Regions from separate parts of the Stenotrophomonas sp. PD6 genome, predicted to be linked through region 2. Evidence: riboswitches for the same ligand, from Rfam matches in the RefSeq annotation. Region 2 holds a riboswitch; the other holds the start of a gene.
What was found. Region 2 has a riboswitch for glycine ahead of ACOZHM_RS20535 (trimeric intracellular cation channel family protein). Riboswitches for the same ligand answer to the same signal wherever they lie in the genome.

Region 1: another riboswitch for glycine. It lies ahead of gcvP (aminomethyl-transferring glycine dehydrogenase); the one in region 2 lies ahead of ACOZHM_RS20535 (trimeric intracellular cation channel family protein).

The regions. Positions count from the first base shown of each region.
Region 1 covers NZ_JBLZQD010000007.1:20,408-24,762, reverse strand. The annotation lists gene gcvP (aminomethyl-transferring glycine dehydrogenase) at 1-2,163, opposite strand, end outside; glycine riboswitch at 2,209-2,310, opposite strand; gene ACOZHM_RS11670 (multidrug effflux MFS transporter) at 2,603-3,826, shown strand; gene ACOZHM_RS11665 (hypothetical protein) at 3,912-4,298, shown strand.
Region 2 covers NZ_JBLZQD010000031.1:6,293-10,647, reverse strand. The annotation lists gene ACOZHM_RS20555 (NAD(P)/FAD-dependent oxidoreductase) at 1-1,080, shown strand, start outside; gene ACOZHM_RS20550 (hypothetical protein) at 1,131-1,460, opposite strand; gene ACOZHM_RS20545 (ribonuclease E inhibitor RraB) at 1,478-1,822, opposite strand; gene ACOZHM_RS20540 (GIY-YIG nuclease family protein) at 1,942-2,238, opposite strand; glycine riboswitch at 2,262-2,344, shown strand; glycine riboswitch at 2,365-2,455, shown strand; gene ACOZHM_RS20535 (trimeric intracellular cation channel family protein) at 2,545-3,162, shown strand; gene ACOZHM_RS20530 (hypothetical protein) at 3,253-3,483, opposite strand; gene ACOZHM_RS20525 (3-deoxy-7-phosphoheptulonate synthase) at 3,635-4,355, opposite strand, start outside.

The DNA of each region.
Region 1 (4,355 bases), on a different contig from region 2:
ACACGGGCCCACGCCCGGGCCGCCGCCGCCGTGCGGAATGCAGAAGGTCTTGTGCAGGTTCAGGTGCGACACGTCCGAGCCCCACTTGCCGGGCTTGGCCACGCCGACCAGGGCGTTCATGTTGGCACCGTCGGTGTACACCTGGCCGCCGTGCTTGTGGATGATCTCGCAGATCTCGACCACTTCTTCCTCGAACACGCCATGCGTGGAGGGGTAGGTGATCATCAGCGCGGCCAGGCGGTCGCCGTACTTCTCGGCGTTGACGCGGATGTCTTCGACGTCGACGTTGCCGTTGGCGTCGGTCTTGGTCACCACCACCTTCATGCCGCACATCTGTGCCGAGGCCGGGTTGGTGCCGTGCGCCGAATCCGGAATCAGGCAGACGTCGCGATGGCCTTCGCCGCGCGAACGGTGGTAGGCGCGGATCGCCAGCAGGCCGGCGTACTCGCCCTGCGCGCCGGAATTCGGCTGCAGGCTCACCGCGTCATAGCCGGTGCACTCGACCAGCATCGCTTCCAGCCCGTCGATCAGTTCCTTGTAGCCGGTGGCCTGGTCGGCCGGGGCCAGCGGGTGGATGTTGGCGAACTCCGGCCAGGTCACCGGGATCATCTCGGCGGTGGCGTTGAGCTTCATGGTGCAGCTGCCCAGCGGGATCATGGTGCGATCCATCGCCAGGTCCTTGTCGGCCAGCGAGCGCAGGTAACGCAGCAGCTCGTGTTCGCTGTGGTGGGTGTTGAACACCGGGTGGGTCAGGAACGCGCTGGTGCGCACCAGGCCGGCCGGCAGGGCGTCGGCGGTGGCCGCGTCGAGCGCCTCCACGTCAACGCTCACGCCGAACAGCTGGCCCAGCGCGACGATGTCGGCGCGGGTGGCGGTTTCGTCCAGGCTGATGCCCACCGCTTCGCTGTCGATCGCGCGCAGGTTGATGCGGGCGGCGGCGGCCTTGGCGTGGATCGCCTTGGCGTCGATGTCCTTGACGTGCAGCGTGTCGAAGAAGTGCTCGCCAACGTTGACGCCGGCGCCACGCAGCGCGGCGGCCAGGATGGCGGCCAGGCGATGGGTGCGGCGCGCGATGCGGGTCAGGCCGTCCGGGCCGTGGTACACCGCGTACATCGAGGCCATCACCGCCAGCAGCACCTGCGCGGTGCAGATGTTGGAGGTCGCCTTCTCGCGGCGGATATGCTGCTCGCGGGTCTGCAGGGTCAGGCGGTAGGCGGCATTGCCCTGTGCGTCGACCGACACGCCGATCAGGCGGCCCGGCATGGAACGCTTGTAGGCGTCACGGCAGGCCATGAACGCGGCGTGCGGGCCGCCGAAACCGAACGGCACGCCGAAGCGCTGCGAGTTGCCGACCACGATGTCCGCGCCCCATTCGCCGGGGGCGGCGATCAGGGTCAGCGCCAGCAGGTCGGTGGCCACGGCCACCAGGCCGCCGCGCGCATGCACCGAGTCGGCCAGCGCCTTGTAGTCGCCCACATGGCCGAAGGTGTCCGGGTACTGCAGCAGCACGCCGTAGGCCTCGGCTTCCATCGCCTCGGCCGGGGTGCCCACGCGCAGCACGATGCCCATCGGCTCGGCGCGGGTGCGCAGCAGTTCCAGCGTCTGCGGGTGCACCGCGTCGTGCACGAAGAAGGTGTCGGACTTGCTCTTGGCCGAACGCTTGGCCAGGGTCATCGCTTCAGCGGCGGCGGTGGCTTCGTCCAGCAGCGAGGCGTTGGCGATCTCCATGCCGGTGAGGTCGGCGCACAGGGTCTGGAAGTTGATCAGCGCTTCCATGCGGCCCTGCGAGATCTCGGCCTGGTAGGGCGTGTACGCGGTGTACCACGCCGGGTTTTCCAGCACGTTGCGCAGGATGACGTTCGGGGTCAGGGTGCCGTAGTAGCCCTGGCCGATGAAGGTGCGGAACACCTGGTTCTTGTCGGCGATCGCGCGGATCTTTGCCAGCGCTTCCACTTCGGTCAGCGACTCGGGCAGCGCCAGCGGTGCGGGCGACTTGATCCCGGCCGGCACGATCGCGTCGGTCAGTGCGTCGAGCGAGGTGTGGCCCACCACGTCGAGCATCTGCGCGATTTCGGCGTCGTTGGGGCCGATGTGGCGTTCGACGAACGCGTGGCTGTGTTCAAGCTCGCGCAGGGAAGGGGTGTTCTGGGACATGGCTGGCATCTCGGAGAGTGGGCACGCACGGTCAGAAGACCTTGCGGCCTTCCTGGGTGCCCCTCTGTCCTTTTGCCTGAGAGTTTAAAAGCGCGCATCTGCGTGCTTCGTGCCCCTTCGGCGCCGGCAGTGGCCGGTCTCTCCAGAGTTTTGATGCGGGTGGTATCGGGCCTGAGCGATTACGGGCGTTGCGCCTTCGGCAGCGGGGGTCAAAACAACTCTCCGCTTCTCCCACCATGTAGCCCGGCGATTATAGCCCAGCGGCCCGCCCGCCAGCGGCCGTCCGCCACATGAACAGGCGGGCAGCACCGGTCGCTCACGGGCCTTCGGGCATGGTGCCAGGCAGGCGGACGGCCTATCATGGCCGGATCCTCGTATTCATCAGGCGCCACCCGTTCCGGGCCGGCGCCTTCCATGCGTTCGCGCATGGCTGTTGACGGAAGACCCGATGACGCCCGCCTCACCCTCGACCCGCCGCCTGGCCCTGCTGCTTGCCGGGCTGGCCATGTTCGGTCCGTTCTCGATCGACACCATTTTCCCGGCCTTCCTGCTGCTGGGCGAACGCATGCAGGTGGACCAGGTGGCGGTGCAGCAGACCGTCAGCGTCTACCTGTTGTTCTATGGCTTGATGAGCCTGGCGCATGGCCCGCTGTCGGATGCATTCGGGCGCCGCCGGGTGATCCTCGGCGGGCTGGTGCTGTTCATCGCCGCCTCCATCGGCTGCGCGCTGTCGCGCGATCTGACCACGTTGCTGGTGTTCCGCGCGCTGCAGGGCGTGACCGCCGGCGTGGGCGTGATCGTGGGCCGCGCGGTGATCCGCGACCTGTACCACGGTGCAGATGCGCAGCGGCTGATGAGCCAGGTCTCGATGATCTTCGGCATCGCCCCGGCCATCGCGCCGATCATCGGCGGCTGGATCCTGCTCGGCGGCGGCGATTGGCCGCTGATCTTCTGGTTCCTGGTCGTGTTCGCGGTGGTGCTTTTGCTGGCCACCGGCAAGTGGCTGCCCGAGACCCATCCGGTGGAGGCGCGGACGCCGCTGTCGGCCGGCGCGCTGCTGCGCAGCTACGTGCAGATGGGCACCAACCCGCGCCTGCTGCGGCTGGCGGCGGCGGGTGCATTCAATTTTTCCGGCATTTTCCTGTACATCGCCTCGGCGCCGGTGTTCGTGATGCAGCACCTGCGGCTGGGCGAGGGCGGTTTCGCCTGGCTGTTCATTCCCACCATCGGCGGCATGACCATGGGCTCGTTCCTGTCCGGGCGCATGGCCGGGCGGATCACGGCGCAGCGGCAGGTGGGCATCGGCTTCGCGTTGTGTGCGGCATCGGCGCTGGTCAATCTTGGCTACGTGCTGGCGGTGGGGCAGATCGCGCTGCCGTGGGCGGTGCTGCCGATCTTCATCGGCGGCGTGGGCATGGCGCTGATCTTCCCGATCCTGGCGCTGGCGGTGCTGGACATGTATCCGCACCAGCGCGGGCTGGCGTCGTCCATGCAGATGTTCATCCAGTTGATGATCAACACCGTCGTGGCCGGCGTGGTGTCGCCCCTGCTCAGCGCCCAGCCGCTGCACCTGGCGCTGGGCTACGCCGGTTTCTTCGCCATCGGCGCCAGTTTCTGGTTCTGGGAGCGGCGCTGCGAGCGCCGCCGCGAGGCGCTGGCAACCGCGGCCTGAACCCTGTGCACCCGGGGGCCGGCCATGGCTGGCCGGGCCCGGTGCGTTATCCTTTGACCTTTGATGCAGTCCGGAAGTCCCCCTGATGTCGACCACCTCCAAACTGCGCCGTGACCTGCGCAAGCGCCGCGAAGCCGAGGCGGCCAACCGCGAAAAAGCCCATGCCTCGCCGGTGGAGCCGCATGCCGAACTGCGCGATCAGCAGCGCACGCTGCTGGCCGGCGTGGTCCGCCGCGATGGCGAATGGGTGCTGGGAATGGACGGCCGCATCGCAGGCCAGACCACCAGCGCCGCGCGCGTGCTGGCGCTGATCATGCAGGCCGCCGAGTTGCAGGAACGGCAGGGCACGCCGGTGCGCCTGGTGTATTCGGACGCGCTGAAAGACGCCGCGCACGCCGAAGCGAAGGCCGAGGGCAAGGATTTCGAGCAGTTCAAGGCGGAGCTGGCGGCGTCCCTGAAGCCGAAATCGTAACGGGCACGACGCGCGCATCGTAGAGCCACGCCATGCGTGGCTGCGCAATCCCAAAAA
Region 2 (4,355 bases):
CGCAACGTGGAAGTGCGGCTGGGCGAAGTCACCGCCATCGACAAGCATGCCCGCCAGATCACGCTGGCCGACGGCAATCAGCTGGGCTATGACACCCTGATGCTGTGCACCGGCGCCACCCACGCCTATTTCGGTCACGACGAATGGGCGGCCGATGCGCCCGGTCTGAAGACACTGGACGATGCGATCGCGCTGCGCCGCAAACTGCTGCTGGCCTTCGAGCGCGCCGAGGCTGAACCCGATCCGGTCCGCAAGGCCGCCTGGCTCAGCTTCGCCGTGGTTGGCGGCGGCCCCACCGGGGTGGAGCTGGCCGGCACCCTGGCGGAAATCGCCCGCCACACGCTGCGCAACGAGTTCCGCCATATCGACCCGGCCACGGCCAAGGTGCGCTTGGTTGAAGCCGGCCCACGGGTGTTGTCCAGCTTCCCCGAGGTGCTGTCACTGAAGGCGCGCCGCCAGTTGGAGAAGCTCGGCGTGGAAGTCCTTACCGGAACGCCGGTGAGCAACATCAACGGCAACGGCTTCCAGCTGGGCGAACAGTTCATCGACGCACGCACGGTGGTGTGGGCCGCCGGCGTGGCCGCCTCACCGCTCGCGCGCACGCTGGAGGTGCCGCTGGACCGCGCCGGGCGCGTGCCGGTGCAGCCCGACCTGACGATTGAAGGCCATCCCGAGATCTTCGTGGCCGGCGACCTGGCCGCGCTGAGCCAGGCCAACGGCAAGCCCGTACCGGGCGTGGCGCCGGCCGCCAAGCAGATGGGCAAGCACGTCGCCGCGACCGTGCGCGCGCGGCTGGACGGCAAACCGGCACCGGGCGCGTTCACGTACCAGGACTTCGGCAACCTCGCCACCATTGGCCGCATGGCGGCCATCGTCCACCTTGGGCGGTTGCAGCTGTCCGGCGTGCTGGCCTGGTGGTTCTGGCTGGCCGCACACGTGTTCTTCCTGATCGGCTTCCGCAACCGCATCGTGGTGCTGCTCAACTGGGCGGTGGCGTACTGGAGCTACCAGCGCAGCGCGCGGATCATCTTTGGCGATGACCAGGAGGACCGGCGGGTACGCGGCAACGAAGAACGCTGATTCGTAGAGCGACGCCATGCGTCGCTGTCGTTCAGATCACGCTGCAGCATTCACTCGCCCACGTCGGCGTCATTGCCACGCGCCAGATGCACGTCCCAGGTACACAGGTAATCCGGGTTGCTGATCGTCAGCGCTATCGAGCGCAAGGTGTAATCGCCCGGTGCGGCTGGCGTGTAGTGGTCCAGCGTGGGCGGCAGGAACAGTTCCTCGCCGTCCACCGCGCTGGCCAGCACCACGCCCTCGTCGTCGTTGATGCGCAGCACTTCGCCCGCGAACTGGCGATGCTCCAGCGCGTTGCCGTCGGCATCCAGGTAAGTGATGCCGGCAAGCACCGTCTTGCCCAGCATTGCCCGGGCCTTGTCGCTGTCGTTGAGGGTCATGGCATGCCGACCGGGGCTCAGTCCTGCACCATGCAGCCCCAGCCGTCGATGCGGCCCTCGAATTTGGCCGCCTCCGATTCCAGCAACGCTTCGAACCCGGCAACGTTGTCGTGGGTCGGCACCATCAGCGGATGCACCAGCACCTGCCAGGGGAAGTCGTCGTTGCCTTCGTAGGCAGAGAGCGACACCTTCTGTTCGTTGCGGAGCAGGTGCACCGAGAAACGGATGGCGGCCTCTTCATCGGGGAAGATCACCGCGAAATCGACCTCCCGCGCGATGGAGAGGTCATCCCCGTCCTGCAGCATCTTCCACAGCACGTCGCCGTTCTCGTCTTCGGGGTACTGCGTGAGGTCGCGTGACATGGGTTTCCAGTGGCGGCAGGGGGACAACGCGATCTTCCCATGTCGCACCGCTCAGCAGTCAATTCCGGTGGGCAGCAGGAGCACCGCTACCGCTGCCGTGAGTGCACTGCCGAGCACGCTCACCCGGGCGGCTCCGCAATCGCCTGCAGCCAGGCGAGCTTGCGGTCGCGTGGCTGCCGCTTGAGTTCGCATTCGGCCTTCGACGCCGCTGAGCGATCCGGGTAGGCGCGCATGGCCAACACCCTCAGCGGCGGGTTTGCCCGCGTGTAGCGCGCGCCCTTGCCGGCCAGGTGGGCCTGGAAGCGGGCGTCCACGTCGTTGCTGATGCCGGCGTAGTAGCTGCCGTTGCGGCATTCCAGCAGGTAGACGTACCAGGGGGCGGGTTCAGCGGGCATACCGGGATTATCCACCTCCATGGCGGCGCTGGCTGCTAGAATCCGCCCCGGATGCAGGAGAGAGGCGCCGCGCTGGCGCCCGCCGAAGGCGCAGGCTCCCATAATCGCTCAGGCCGGTGGCTCGATACGCCACCAACCATGCATCCAACACGCCGATCTGGAGAGAGGTCTTCAATGACCCGCCGAAGGGGCACGTGGCCTGGCCACTGAACTCTCAGGCAAAAGGACAGCGGGAGCGGCAACGGAATCCCACCCTGCGACAGTGCTACGGCGCTGGCGTGGCCCGTGCGCGTTCCGTCCCCGCCTGTGCCGTACCCGGAGCCGCCCATGCTGCTGTCACTGATCTACCTCATCGCCATTTCCGCCGAAGCCATGACCGGGGCGCTGTCCGCCGGGCGGCGGCGCATGGACCTGTTCGGCGTGGTGATCATCGCCTGCGTCACCGCCCTGGGCGGCGGTTCACTGCGCGACATCGTGCTCGGCCATTACCCGCTGGGCTGGGTGAAGCACCCGGAGTACCTGGGCTTCACCATCTGCGCCGCCCTGATCGCCACCTGGATCGCGCGCTGGATGCACCACTTCCGCCGCACCTTCCTGGTGCTGGATGGTCTGGGACTGATCGCCTTCACGCTGATCGGCTGCGCGGTCGCGCGCGACGGCGGGCATTCGGTGCCGATCGTGCTGATCGCCGGCATGCTTACCGGTGCGTTCGGCGGCGTGCTGCGCGACGTGCTGTGCAACGAAGTGCCGCTGATTTTCCAGAAGGAACTCTATGCAGTGATCACCCTGCTGACCGGCGCGGCCTGGCTGGGCCTGCTGGAACTGGGTGTCTCGCTCAACGCCGCCACCCTGTGGTGCCTGGGCGGCGGCTTCGCGTTCCGGCTGCTGGCGATCCACTTCAAGTGGGAGATGCCAAAGTTCGTGTACCGCGACGAGGTGCATTGAGAATCAATGCGCCTTGTCGCGATACACGAACGGTAGCACCGGACTGTTAGTCCGGTGACCTTCTCATGTGGCGTGTGGCTTCGTCCGTGCTCAGCGGTCCCAAGGCGCCTTGTAGCTCAGCAGGCGACAGATGGCCGCATTGTCTTCGAGGGATGCACCAAGTGCAGCGTTGAAGCGCCGCAGGTTATCAGTGCTCAGCACGAACTGGGTCTGATCCGCGTGTCGGTCGGGCGCGCCTCTTTTTGCAGGCACGCGGATCGCCAAGACGTTGCTGGTCGTGCCCGCGGGACGATCTGACAACCACTCTTCATTTGTGTTCATCGCAGACACACTCCGTCAAGAACTCAAGGCAGGCCGACAGTGTGCGTGACAGCGGAAAATCCAACCAATTGATTTTATTGGCAGAACCGGCATTTTCAGTAGGTGCGGTGTCGTGTAGCGGGGCAGAGCCCCGCTCTACGGCGGCCTGGGGTCAGGCTGCTTCGCTCAGCCGGCGCGCGCGACGCGCACGTACTGCCTGGGCCAGCGATTCGAGCACGGCCAGCGAGCTGTCCCAGCCGATGCAGCCGTCGGTGATGCTCTGGCCGTAGACCAGCGGTTCGCCCTCGACCAGGTCCTGGCGGCCGGCCACCAGATGGCTTTCCACCATGACACCCACGATGCGGTCCTCGCCCGCCGCCAGCTGCGCGTTGATATCGGCGATTACCTTGGGCTGGTTCTCGGGATTCTTGCTGCTGTTGGCATGGCTGGCATCGATCATCAGCCGCGCCGGCAACTGCGCCTTGGCCAGGGTCTGGCTGGCGGCATCCACACTGGCCGCGTCGAAGTTGGGCACCTTGCCGCCGCGCAGGATCACGTGGCAGTCCGGGTTGCCGGCGGTGGCCACAATGGCGGTGTCGCCCTGCTTGGTCACCGACAGGAAGTGATGCGGGTTGGAGGCCGCGCCCACCGCATCGGCGGCGATCTTGATGTTGCCGTCGGTGCCGTTCTTGAAGCCTACCGGGCACGATAGCCCGGAGGCCAGTTCGCGGTGCACCTGGCTTTCGGTGGTGCGCGCACCGATCGCGCCCCAGGCCACCAGGTCGGCGATGTACTGCGGCGAGATCACGTCGAGGAATTCCACACCGGCCGGCAGTCCAAGCTTGTTGATGTCGCGCAGCAGGCCGCGCGCAACGCGCAGGCCCTTGTTGATC